One region of the Winslowiella toletana genome, then DNA from elsewhere that is predicted to be linked to it. Evidence: riboswitches for the same ligand, from Rfam matches in the RefSeq annotation. Region 1 holds a riboswitch; each other region holds the start of a gene.

Evidence for each region. A riboswitch is a leader RNA that binds a small molecule or an ion and turns the genes downstream of it on or off. The one in region 1 is predicted to bind thiamine pyrophosphate.
Region 2: another riboswitch for thiamine pyrophosphate. It lies ahead of thiM (hydroxyethylthiazole kinase); the one in region 1 lies ahead of thiC (phosphomethylpyrimidine synthase ThiC).
Region 3: another riboswitch for thiamine pyrophosphate. It lies ahead of thiB (thiamine ABC transporter substrate binding subunit); the one in region 1 lies ahead of thiC (phosphomethylpyrimidine synthase ThiC).

Annotation. Positions count from the first base shown of each region.
Region 1 covers NZ_CP134152.1:4,606,183-4,610,414, forward strand. The annotation lists gene hemE (uroporphyrinogen decarboxylase) at 1-616, opposite strand, end outside; gene nudC (NAD(+) diphosphatase) at 655-1,428, opposite strand; gene rsd (sigma D regulator) at 1,546-2,052, shown strand; TPP riboswitch at 2,139-2,239, shown strand; gene thiC (phosphomethylpyrimidine synthase ThiC) at 2,331-4,232, shown strand, end outside.
Region 2 covers NZ_CP134152.1:3,179,257-3,183,488, reverse strand. The annotation lists gene RIN69_RS15005 (GNAT family N-acetyltransferase) at 1-293, opposite strand, end outside; gene mltB (lytic murein transglycosylase B) at 492-1,571, shown strand; gene RIN69_RS14995 (RcnB family protein) at 1,643-1,975, opposite strand; TPP riboswitch at 2,189-2,289, shown strand; gene thiM (hydroxyethylthiazole kinase) at 2,322-3,116, shown strand; gene thiD (bifunctional hydroxymethylpyrimidine kinase/phosphomethylpyrimidine kinase) at 3,113-3,913, shown strand; gene fbaB (class I fructose-bisphosphate aldolase) at 4,077-4,232, shown strand, end outside.
Region 3 covers NZ_CP134152.1:881,127-885,358, forward strand. The annotation lists gene thiP (thiamine/thiamine pyrophosphate ABC transporter permease ThiP) at 1-1,211, opposite strand, end outside; gene thiB (thiamine ABC transporter substrate binding subunit) at 1,187-2,173, opposite strand; TPP riboswitch at 2,219-2,347, opposite strand; gene sgrR (HTH-type transcriptional regulator SgrR) at 2,383-4,044, opposite strand.

The DNA.
Region 1 (4,232 bases):
TCATCAGCGACTGCGCACCCGCACGGATCTGAGCGTTCAGATACAGCGTGACGCTATCTGCCAGCTTATCCAGCATCAGATGCAGCGTTTCCGGCTCGGCATACATCATTTTTTTGATTTTGGTGAAGGCTTTGCTGCTGCCGCCTTCAACCATGTAGGTCGCCAGCGTCCACGGACTGCCGGAGAAACCAATCAGCGGCACTTCACCCTGCAGGTTTTTACGAATGGTGCGTACAGCGTTCATCACGTAACCCAGTTCGTGCTCCGGGTCCGGGATTGGCAGTTTTTCCACATCGGCGCGACAGGTAATCGGCGATGAGAAACGTGGGCCTTCACCGGTTTCGAAGTAGAGCCCTAAGCCCATCGCATCAGGAATGGTCAGGATATCGGAGAACAGGATCGCCGCATCAAGCGGATAACGTCGCAGTGGTTGCAGCGTGACTTCACACGCCAGCTCGGCATTCTTGCACAGTGACATAAAGTCACCCGCCACTGCGCGAGTGGCTTTGTACTCTGGCAAATAACGTCCTGCCTGACGCATCATCCATACCGGGGTGATATCAACGGGCTGGCGCAGCAGAGCACGCAGGTAACGATCGTTCTTCAATTCACTCATCATCAGACTCTCTCAAAAACAGGTGCTCAGTATATCACTCATTGCGCTTCGGCGCGGCACAGTGCAACAGTATCCTCAATCAGCCGACGGGCCACCGTACCCGGCGGCGGTAACAGCGGCAGCTCGTCATAGCGATACCAGCCAGCGTCAATCAGCTCTTTACCATCGTGCTGCAACTCACCGGCATCGTATTCGGCCATAAACGCCATCATCAGTGAATGAGGAAACGGCCACGGCTGCGAAGTCACGTAACGCACGTTTTTCACTTTGACGCTGCTCTCTTCCATCACTTCACGCGCCACGGCTTGCTCCAGCGTTTCGCCGACCTCAACAAATCCGGCCAGTACGGTATAAATACCGTTGCGATGGCGGGCATGCTGCGCCAGCAGTATCTCGTCGCCACGGCGAATGGCGACAATAATGCAGGGCGCGATTTGCGGATAGTAACGCTGACGACAATGGCCGCAGAGACAGGCATTTTCACTTTTGCTGTGGTGCATTTCGTGGCCGCAATAACCGCACCAGCGATGAGAGCGGAAGAATTCTGCCAGTTGGACCCCGCGCCCCGCCAGTTGAAACAACCCGACATCCTGATCGATAATTTGCCGTACCGATCCCATATTTTCCGCGCGGTTCTCGCGGATCAACCACACCTTTTCACCCTGCCATTCACCGATCAGCGATCCTTTCGATCCTGTCAGCCCGAAAGTTTCCGCATTACCGTGCGGCAGATCCCCCTTCGGTAACCAAAGTTTCTGCTCATGGCTGACAACCCACCAGCCAGCGTCTACGCTTGAGATCTCATGTTCCATAAAATTTGTTATCCTTTGCTTTAACAGGCACTCTGTAGTACTGATGTTAAGTATTCGGAAAGATGCTTATAACTATAATACCCAAAGTAGCAGGGTATTTACTCAACGGAGTTGATCATGCTTAACCAGTTAGATGCTCTGGCCGCACGCGTCGGTGGTAGTAATGAACTGGTGGATCTCTGGTTAAATGCCCGCAGACCGCTACTGGCCGCCTATTATCAGTTAGTGGGTATGAAGCCTAACAAAGATCCACTAACCGTACTTGACGATGAAGCTCTGGATAACTTTTGTCAGAGACTGGTGGACTACCTTTCCACCGGACACTTCAATATTTACGAACGTATCATTGATGAACTGCAGGGTGATAGCCCGCTGATTGCGGCTTCCCAGATTTATCCGGCGCTGCAGGCCAACACTGAACGCATCATGGATTATTACGATACTCACCTGGAAACGGCGATTGATGATGACAACTGTCTGGAATTCCAGCAGGCATTATCCGGCGTCGGTGAAGCGCTTGAAGCACGCTTTACTCTTGAAGATAAGCTGATTCAGCTCGCCTTCGACCACAAATTGCGCCCACAGCCAGCGGCCAATGAGCCTGCTCTGGTTCGTCCGGCGTAAGGTTGCTCAGGTAGTAAATTTGTTGTAGTTTGCCAAAAGCCCCCCTATGCTGGAGGGGCTATTTTTTGGTTGTGTTTTATACGACCAACATCTTGTCGGAGTGCCCCCCGGGGCTGAGACCGTTAATTCGGGATCCGCGGAACCTGATCAGGTTAGTACCTGCGAAGGGAACAAGAGTAAACAATCTTTTTCGGTGTTTGCCGACACGTCGTCACACCGTCTGTTACTCCCTCCGAACTCCGGACAAGCCATTTTTCCTTGTAATCAGGATATGAGCTATGTCTACCGTTGAGAAAAAATCCCGTCGTCGTGAGCAACGCGCTCAGGCCCAACAGTTTATCGATTCCCTGCAAGGCACCGCTTTTCCCAATTCCAGACGAATTTATCTGAGCGGTTCACGCGCGGATATTCGTGTGCCAATGCGTGAAATTCAGCTGAGCCAGACCATGGTGGGTGGCAGCAAAGATCAGCCAAAATTTGAGGATAACGAGCCGGTCCCGGTGTACGACACTGCCGGTCCGTATGGCGATCCGAGCGCCAGCATTGATGTCCATACTGGCCTGGAGAAATTACGTGCCGGCTGGATTGCTGAACGTGGTGATACACAAGAGATCGACCAGCTCAGCTCAAGCTATAGCCAGCAGCGGCTGGCCGATGAAGGACTGGAGCATTTGCGCTTTGATAACCTGCCGCGCCCGAAGCGCGCGCTGGCCGGTCGCTGTGTCACCCAGTTGCACTATGCTCGCCTCGGCATCATCACGCCGGAAATGGAATTTATCGCGCTGCGGGAAAATATGGGCCGCGATCGCATCCGCGGTGAGGTTCTGCTGCAACAGCATCCCGGCAACAGTTTCGGTGCACAGCTGCCGGAAAATATCACCGCCGAGTTTGTCCGCCAGGAAGTGGCCGCAGGTCGCGCGATTATCCCGGCCAATATCAATCATCCGGAATCGGAACCGATGATTATCGGCCGTAACTTCCTGGTGAAAGTGAATGCCAATATTGGTAATTCCGCGGTCACCTCTTCGATTGAAGAGGAAGTGGAGAAACTGGTGTGGTCTACCCGCTGGGGTGCCGACACGGTAATGGATCTCTCTACCGGCCGCTATATTCACGAAACTCGCGAATGGATTTTGCGTAACAGCCCGGTGCCGATTGGTACGGTGCCGATTTATCAGGCGCTGGAGAAAGTGAATGGCATTGCCGAAGACCTTAACTGGGAAATCTTCCGCGATACGCTGCTGGAACAGGCCGAACAGGGAGTGGATTATTTTACTATTCACGCCGGTGTGCTGCTGCGCTACGTGCCAATGACCGCGAAACGTCTGACCGGTATTGTCTCACGTGGCGGATCGATTATGGCCAAATGGTGCCTGTCACATCACCAGGAGAGCTTCCTTTATCAGCATTTCCGCGACATCTGCCAGATTTGCGCCGCCTATGATATTTCGCTGTCATTAGGCGACGGCCTGCGCCCCGGCTCGATTCAGGATGCCAATGACGAAGCACAGTTTGCCGAGCTGCGTACGCTGGGTGAGTTGACGAAAATCGCCTGGGAATATGATGTGCAGGTGATGATTGAAGGTCCGGGCCATGTGCCGATGCAGATGATTCGCCGGAATATGACCGAACAGCTGGAACACTGCCATGAAGCACCGTTCTATACCCTCGGCCCGTTAACCACCGATATTGCGCCAGGCTATGACCATTTCACCTCAGGCATTGGCGCGGCGATGATTGGCTGGTTCGGCTGTGCGATGCTCTGTTACGTTACGCCTAAAGAGCATCTTGGCCTGCCAAACAAGGAAGACGTCAAACAGGGACTGATCACCTACAAAATTGCCGCCCACGCCGCCGACCTCGCCAAAGGCCATCCGGGCGCGCAGATCCGCGATAACGCCATGTCAAAAGCACGCTTCGAATTCCGCTGGGAAGATCAGTTTAACCTGGCACTGGACCCGCATACCGCCCGGGCTTACCACGATGAAACTCTGCCGCAGGAATCCGGCAAAGTGGCACATTTCTGTTCCATGTGCGGCCCGAAATTCTGCTCAATGAAGATTACCCAGGAAGTGCGTGAATATGCCGCGCAGCAAGAGGCAATGGCACAGCCGATTGAGGTCGGCATGGCGCAGATGTCGACGGAATTCCGCAGTCGCGGCGGCGAACTTTATCACCCG
Region 2 (4,232 bases), 1.4 Mb from region 1:
GAGCTAAAGCGCTGTTGCACCGCATGCAGTAATGCGCTGCCAACGCCCTGGCGCTGGGCATCCGGCGCAACAAATAGGCTGTGCAGGAAATTATCGTTGTCCAACAGCGCAGCAAAACCGAGTCGATGGCCATTTTGTTCAGCCACCAGAACCGTTTCCCCCAGCGTAATCGCATCAAAATCTTCCAGCCGCCAGTCACTGCTGTTCAGCCAGTGCCAGCTGGCCTTACGTGCGGCTAAAAACAAGGTGCGTAAAAACGGGCGGTCGGTTTCGGTAAAGGGGCGAATATGCACTGTTATCTCCTGAAAATGCAGCTGCGGGCAAAACTGACATCTATAATAGTGCATGGGAATTTGTTCGTGGTTTTGATTGCCGCTGGCACATTTGTAAATCTGGTAAAATTTAGCTCTCCACCTGCCGGATTTTATTGTACTCGGTACGCCGCAATGCTTACCATTTAACTCTTTTTGGCCCTGATATTGGGATTTTTAATGCGTTCTTTTGTCACGTTGTTACCAGTAATCACTTTACTGGCTGCCTGTAGCAGCAAACCGACCCCGCCAGAAACGCCGGCATCAGGTAACCCTTTCCGTGGCGATGTAAAGGGCGGTTTTGTCCTCGAACCCTCGCATGCGGTTCATCCCTTAGGCGGTGATTTTGCCGGCAATCCGGCAACCGAGCGCTTTATCAATAATATGGTCAGTAAGCACGGCTTCGATCGCCAGCAGCTGCATGATGTACTGGCGCAAACCAAACGCCTCGATTATGTGCTGCGGCTGATGGATCGTCAGGCACCCAGCTATGGGCCACCAACCGGCCCGAACGGGGCGTGGATCCGCTATCGCAATAAATTCATCACCCCGGATAACGTGCAAAACGGCGTAGCATTCTGGCATCAGCATCAGGATGCCCTGACGCGAGCCTACCAGGTGTATGGGGTGCCGCCGGAGATTATCGTCGGTATTATTGGTGTTGAAACGCGCTGGGGACGTGTGATGGGCAAAACCCGCATCATTGATGCGCTGGCGACGCTGTCATTTGCCTATCCACGGCGCGCAGAATACTTCAGCGGTGAGCTGGAAACCTTTTTGCTGATGGCGCGTAAAGAGCAGAAAGATCCGCTGGATCTGCGCGGCTCTTACGCCGGAGCGATGGGCTACGGCCAGTTTATGCCGTCATCGTTTAAAGACTATGCGGTAGATTTTAATGGTGATGGTCATATCAATCTGTGGGATCCGGTAGATGCCATTGGCAGCGTGGCTAACTACTTTAAACAGCACGGCTGGCAGAGCAACCAGTCAATCGCGATTCCGGCCAGTGGCCAGGCGCCAGGGCTGGAAACCGGCTTTAAAACGCGCTACAGCCCGGCAACACTGGCCGCTGCTGGCCTGCAACCGCAGGTGCCGTTGCAAAACAATCAACAGGTGAGTTTACTGCGTTTTGATATGGGTAAAAGCTGGCAGTACTGGTATGGCTTGCCAAACTTTTATGTGATTACCCGTTATAACCACAGTAACCATTATGCGATGGCGGTCTGGCAGTTGGGTGAGGCCGTGGCGCTGGCGCGCTAGGGCGTTCTCATCACTGAAACTATTCCCCACTGTGAGCCAGACAGTGGGGAAGCGTCAACCGCGTCGCACGGTCAGCGTTGATAGAAAATATTGCCATCGTAAGCTTTCAGCATTTTTCCGTCGCTGTCGCTAATCAGTACGTAATTCGATCCCATATAGGTCCAGTGACTGCCGGCATCCGGCGCTGGCAGATTACGCACCTGCCACTGTTTTATCTGATATTTATCACTGCGATAGAGCGCCGGAGCGGTGTCACCAAGGGTGTAATGGATAAAGTCAGCGGTAAATTCGGTGATTTCATACGACGGTTTTTCCGCGCCAGGCGTCACCACCGCCGGTGCCGCGAAACAGACGCTGGTGGTCGCCAGCAGCGTTGCCAGCAGCATTATTTTTGTTTTAGCCATACAGTCTCCAGTGAGTAAGCCGATTCCATCTGTCCGATTTCCTATCATTCCGTCAGTTACGCTTAACAGGCAAGAGCAAATGTGTGTTGAAGGATTACAGCAGCTTAACGCGTTATCCTTGCTGGCGAAAAATGACGATAAGTTTACAACTGAACAGCTGCGCTTTATTCTTATCAGCTGCTGGCGTAAGCGCCAGCAATTATAGCGTGAATTATCAATGACTCGGGGTGCCTGCTCTGTGAAGAAAAGGCTGAGAATTACCCGCTGAACCTGAACTGGATAATGCCAGCGGAGGGAAGTCAGATGCCTGAGTGCATCGCCTTCTTGATCGCCGGTTGGGAGTGTTATGAATCTTCAACCTGAGCCTGTTTCTGGCGCGTCCGTCGCCCAATCCCTCTCTCTGTTTCGTCAGCATGCGCCACTGGTGCACTGTATGACTAACGACGTGGTGCAAACCTTTACCGCTAATGTGCTGCTGGCTCTGGGAGCGTCACCGGCGATGGTCGTCGATGCTGAAGAAGCCGCGCAGTTCAGCGCTATCGCTGATGGCCTGTTAGTCAACGTTGGCACCTTAACCCGCGACCGCGCGCAGGCAATGCTGGCGGCCATTGATGCTGCTAATCAGTCACAGAAACCCTGGACGCTGGACCCGGTCGCCGTGGGTGGCCTGACTTTCCGCAGTGAATTTTGCCAGCGTTTGTTGCAACGGCGACCGGCGGCGATTCGCGGTAATGCCTCTGAAATTCTGGCGCTGGCGCAGCATGCCGTCAGCGGTCGCGGCGTCGATAGCTTACACGATTCCGCGTCAGCGATTGCGGCGGCAAAGCAGCTGGCGCAGGTCAGTGGCGCAGTGGTGGCGGTAACCGGTGCGGTGGATTACGTCACTGACGGCACACGCACGCTGAGTGTTGCCGGTGGCTCGCCGCTCATGACTCGGGTGGTCGGCACCGGCTGTGCGCTTTCTGCGGTAGTGGCGGGGTTTGCCGCGCTGCCCGGCGAGCGGATTCACCACGTTGCCAGTGCCTGCCGGGTGATTTCTGCTGCCGGAGAGCGTGCTGCGGCAGTGGCAAATGGGCCGGGAAGCTTTATTCCCGCTTTTCTTGATGCACTCTATCAACTTGATAAGGATGAATGGCTATGAAAAGGATTAACGCTCTGACAATTGCCGGTACCGATCCCAGCGGCGGCGCAGGGATTCAGGCCGACCTGAAGGCGTTTTCGGCACTGGGTGCTTATGGTGCCAGCGTGATTACCGCGCTGGTGGCGCAAAATACCCGTGGTGTGCAGTCAGTTTATCGTATCGAGCCGGAGTTCGTCGGCGCGCAGCTGGATTCGGTGCTGTCGGATGTGCGTATCGACAGCGCTAAAATCGGCATGCTGGCGGAGTGCGATATTGTTGATGTGGTGGCCGATCGTTTACAACAGGCGGCGCTGCCGTGGGTGATACTGGATACCGTGATGCTGGCAAAAAGTGGCGATCCGCTGCTGTCGGTAAAAGCGATTGATACTATGCGTCAGCGTTTATTGCCGCAGGTTTCCCTGATTACGCCGAATATCCCCGAGGCAGCGGCACTGCTGGATTGCCGCATGGCGCGCAACGAGCATGAGATGCAGGCGCAAGGGCGTGCGATGCTGGAGCTGGGCTGCCAGGCGGTACTGATGAAAGGCGGCCATCTCGGCGAGCACGAAAGTCCGGACTGGCTGTTCACCGCCGATCTTGAGCAGCGCTTTACCGCACCGCGTGTGGCAACGCGTCATACCCACGGCACCGGTTGTAGCCTGTCAGCGGCGCTGGCAGCGCTGCGCCCGCGCCATGAAAGCTGGCCAGCCACGGTTGAAGTAGCCAAACACTGGCTGCAGGGCGCGCTGGAACATGCGGATTCGCTGGAAGTGGGCGGCGGCATTGGGCCAGTACACCATTTTTACCGCTGGTGGTAGAGCGGTATACCAAAACGGCGATTATTACCTGCGAATCGTTCTGAAAAATGGAGTCAGCAGTTTGCCTTAAGCGTATGTTTTGGGCCAGGCTTTGTTGGGGCGGCGACAGTCGACCGGTCGGGCCGAAGAAATTCGGCCCATCACTTATCTTTCAGGAGTTAGCATGACGGACATCGTACAGTTATTGGGTAAAGAAGCTGATCAACTTCTGCAACATCGCTGCATGACCATTCCAGCCGAAAGCCTGTATTTACCCGGCGCGGATTATGTCGATCGCGTAATGATCGATAACAACCGTTCTCCAGTCGTGTTACGCAAT
Region 3 (4,232 bases), 1.2 Mb from region 1:
GCGGACTGCGGCAGACCGACCGTGCTGTTCAGCAGCAGGAAAAAGCCGGTAGCCAGCACAATGCCGGGCATCGCCAGAATCAGCATGCCGCTCAGCTCCAGCGCCTGACCCGCCAGTGCGCGATGACGCAGGCGCAGTTCGCGGCTGGTCCACAGCAGCATGGTGGTCAGCATCACGCAAAGCAGCCCGGCAGCAATTGCAATGCGTAGCGACGTGAAGGTCGCCTGCCACAATGCCGGTTGCCGCAGCACCGAGCCGAAACCCTGATTGATGCCATCGACAATCACCGCCAGCAGCGGTGGCAGCAATAACAGCAACGCCAGCGTGATTAACAGGCCATCGACAAGTTTTGCCCGCCAGCTGTCCTGCGGATTACGCCAGCCGCTTACCGCCGCCGTGCCTGCCGGAATCGCTTTACTCAGGCGCTGACTGAGCATTACCAGCCCGAGGCAACAGACCATTTGCAGCAGCGCCAGTAGCGCCGCGCGTCCGGGATCGTAGTCGTAGCTGAGTGCCTGAAAAATCGCCAGCTCAATGGTGGTGGCTTGCGGGCCGCCGCCCAGCGATAACACGGTAGCAAAACTGGCGAAGCACAGCATAAAGATCAGCGCAGCGGCCGGCATAATTTGCCGCCGCAGCCACGGCCATTCCACCAGCCGAAAATGGTGCCAGCCGCGCATACCGAGCTGGGCAGCCAGTTGCCGCTGCTCACCGGGAATCTGCTCGAGCGTTTGTAACAACAGGCGCGTTGCCAGCGGCAGGTTGAAGAACACATGCGCCAGCAGAATGCCCTGCAGGCCGTAGGGTGAAAATGGGTAGTCAATGCCCAGCAGCTGGCACAGCTGCGCCAGCCAGCCCTGACGACCATAAACGCTGAGAATACCAAATACCGCCACCAGCACCGGCAGCACCAGCGTCATCGCGCAGAGTCGCAGTAGCGCGGCGCGTCCGGGGAAGCGGCGGCGATACAGCGCTCTTGCCAACGGAATAGCCGGAATGACCGACAACAGTGCCGATAATGACGCCTGCCAGAATGAGAAGCCCAGCACGTGCCACAGATAGCTGTCCTGCGCAATGGCGCGCCAGTCGGTTTCCGGCGCGTTAAACCACAGTGCGCCAAACGCCAGTATCGCGACGGCGACCAGCAGTGTCGCCGCCAGGCCGCCAGGGATCATCCAGCCAGCGATTAACGGCTGACGGCGCGTTGCCATGCACTGATCCATTGCGCGCGTTGATCGGCGACTTGCTGTGAGTTGAATTCCAGCGAAGTTTTCGGAACTGTCAGCGTCTCAAAGCCGGCGGGGAGCTTAATGTCGGTAACCGGATACATCCAGTTGCCGGTTGGAATAGCCTGCTGGAACGGCTGGCTGACGATAAATTTCATAAAGCGCTGTGCCAGTTCCGGTTGCTTGCTGCTGGCCAGCTGTCCGGCCACTTCCACCTGCATATAGTGACCTTCGGCGAAATCCGCGGCGGCATAGCGATCTTTCTTCTCTTCGATCAGATGATAAGCCGGCGAAGTGGTGTAGCTCAGCACCAGGTCACCTTCGCCTTTCAGGAACAGGCCGTAGGCTTCGCTCCAGCCTTTAGTGACGGTAACGGTTTTCTTCGCCAGTTTCTGCCAGGCCTGCGGCGCGTCATCACCGAAGACTTTTTGCATCCACAACAGCAGGCCAAGCCCTGGTGTGCTGGTGCGCGGATCCTGATAAATCACTTTCCAGTTTTGATCGCTGTCGACCAGTTCTTTCAGGCTTTTCGGCGGGTTAGTCAGTGTGGTTTTATCGTAGACAAAAGCAAAGTAGCCGTAGTCGTACGGCACAAAGGTGCTGTTGTGCCAGCCGCCAGGAATAGTCAGTTTGCGGGTATCGACATTACTGTCGGTAAACAGGCCGGTCTGCTCTGCCGCCTGCAACAGATTGTTATCAAGACCGAGGATCACGTCAGCCTTGCTGTTTTTCCCTTCCATCCGCAGACGATTCAGCAGGGAAACGCCATCTTCCAGCGCGACGAATTTCAGCTGGCAGTCGCAGTCAGCTTCAAAGGCTTTTTTGATCGCCGGGCCAGGCCCCCAGTCAGCGGAGAAAGAGTCATAGGTATAGACGGTCAGCGTCGGTTTGGCAGCAAATGCCGGTGCCGCTAACAGCAGTAACAAAGGCAGGGTCCTGTTTAACACTATGCGCTCTCCTTGAGAGGGGATTATATGAGGCGCATGATCTGAGCGACGGGCACTCTCAAATCCCTACGCCGGTATGAGCCGGATCAGGTTCGACGGGTTTTTCTCAGCGGAAAAACGGTGGATGGCAAACAGTCGGCATCACAAGGTTTTTCCGCACCCCGTTGAGAACGGCCCATTCTATTGATTTACTGCCCTCAGTGAAAGACTCATGATTCCGGCGGGGCAAACCAGGCTGATTTAAAATCAAACCAGCCGAGGGTGTTCATGCGGACCCCGCGCATACTGCGCTGCCCCTCCAACAGTAGCCAGTGGTGGAACAGAGGATGCAGACTGTAACTGTCGACCAGCAGTTTACTCCAGTCGGCCAGCGACAATGTCTGTTGCCGCCAGCGCTCGGCATCCGCTTCCCAGTCGATCTGCACACAGTGATGGATCAGCGGGATCTCATACAGTAAGGCGAACAGCGAAAACTCCAGTGGCAGGGTAAAATTGGCGCTGCCCAGCCAGATATCACTTTCGGCTTCGCCGCGATACCAGCTGTCGTAATCGATCTGCTGAGTAATCAGTTTTACGCCATGCGCCGCAAGGATCGGTTCCAGCGCATTGGCAATGCCCTGGTGTTCGATATGATCGCTGTACCAGGTGAGGGTTAAGCTGGTCAGCCCCTGCGGTTTTTCCGCTGGCGTCATATCGCGCCGGTGGTGCCAGCGCGGCAGCAGACCATAAGCCGGGAACCAGTAGCGCTGATAGCCGATGCCGGAGTTGTTCAGCAGCGCTATTGGGTTAAAGATATAGCTGACCCAGCGGCGTACCTGCTCATTGCGGCCCTGCGGCGAGCGCTGATCGAACAGCAGAAAGTAGCAGCCCTCTTCCAGCCGGCTCTCTTCTGATTTTTCGTCCTGCTTTTTGCCCTGCAGTTTCACGCCGGAGTAAACCAGTTCATCTGTGATTTCCGGTAATACCCAAATCGCCACTTCATCTATTAACGCGCGATAGCCAAAATAGTCGTCAAATGCCTGAATCTTTAGCTGTGACTGCTGATTGCGCACCACGGAGTAGGGGCCAGTACCGATCGGCTGGCGCGAAAAGTCGGGCAGGGTTGGCCATTCACGCGGCAGAATCATGGTACTGACATTTCCGAGTAGCCACGGCAGCCAGTTATCCGGCTGACTCAGATGAATATCCAGCGCCCACGGAGTGGAAGATTCAATGCGGATCAGATGGCTGAACAGCGGTTGGCTGGTCAGGCGCGTCAGCGAGGCAATAACATCGGCCATCTCCAGCTCGCGGCCATGATGGAAGTGGATCGCCGGACGCAGGTAGAAGCGCCAGTGGGTAGCGGAAATCTGCTGCCAGTGATGGGCAATATCCGCCTCCAGTTCCCCGTTTTCCTCATTTATCCGCGTCAGGCTGCTGAAAATCTGCCTCGCGAGGTGCGTTTCTGAACGGCGTAAGGGGGAACCGGGCAATAAATTAAGCAGCGAGCGGTAATAAAGCACCCGCAGGATATGTTTGCCCTGACGGAAGCTGCGCCCGAGATGGGAAGTAATCATCTGGCGCACCTGGTTTTTATCGCCGACCAGCTGCACTAGCTGATCGATGCGATCCTGCTCCAGCAGATCTTCGGCGCGCTGCTGTTGCAGCGCGAGGCCGGTATAGAGGAAAGTCAGCATCGATCGTTTGCCGCGTCCGGCTTCCGCCTGCCACTCCAGCCAGCCGTGCCCTTGCATCGCGTTCAATAAATTGCGCATATGACGGCGCGAACAGCTGAGCTGATTAGCCAGCTCATTAAGCGTGGTCTCTTGCGACTGGCCATTACAGCTCTGCCACAGGCGAATAAATTGTTGCTGCAAGCGGGGAGAGGACATAAAAGGGGAACTCCGCAGTGAAAGCCATCAGTTTTTTAGTTCCGGTATTATGGCAATAATAGCCACAGATGGAAGCGCGGGAGGCATCGCTTTTGATGGCGCACTTTCATCTCATTCTGAGTATGGTGCTTTCACCTGCCAGTGGATTAATGTCTGCTGGCTTTTTTCTTTTCCCTGTGGTTTCTTCT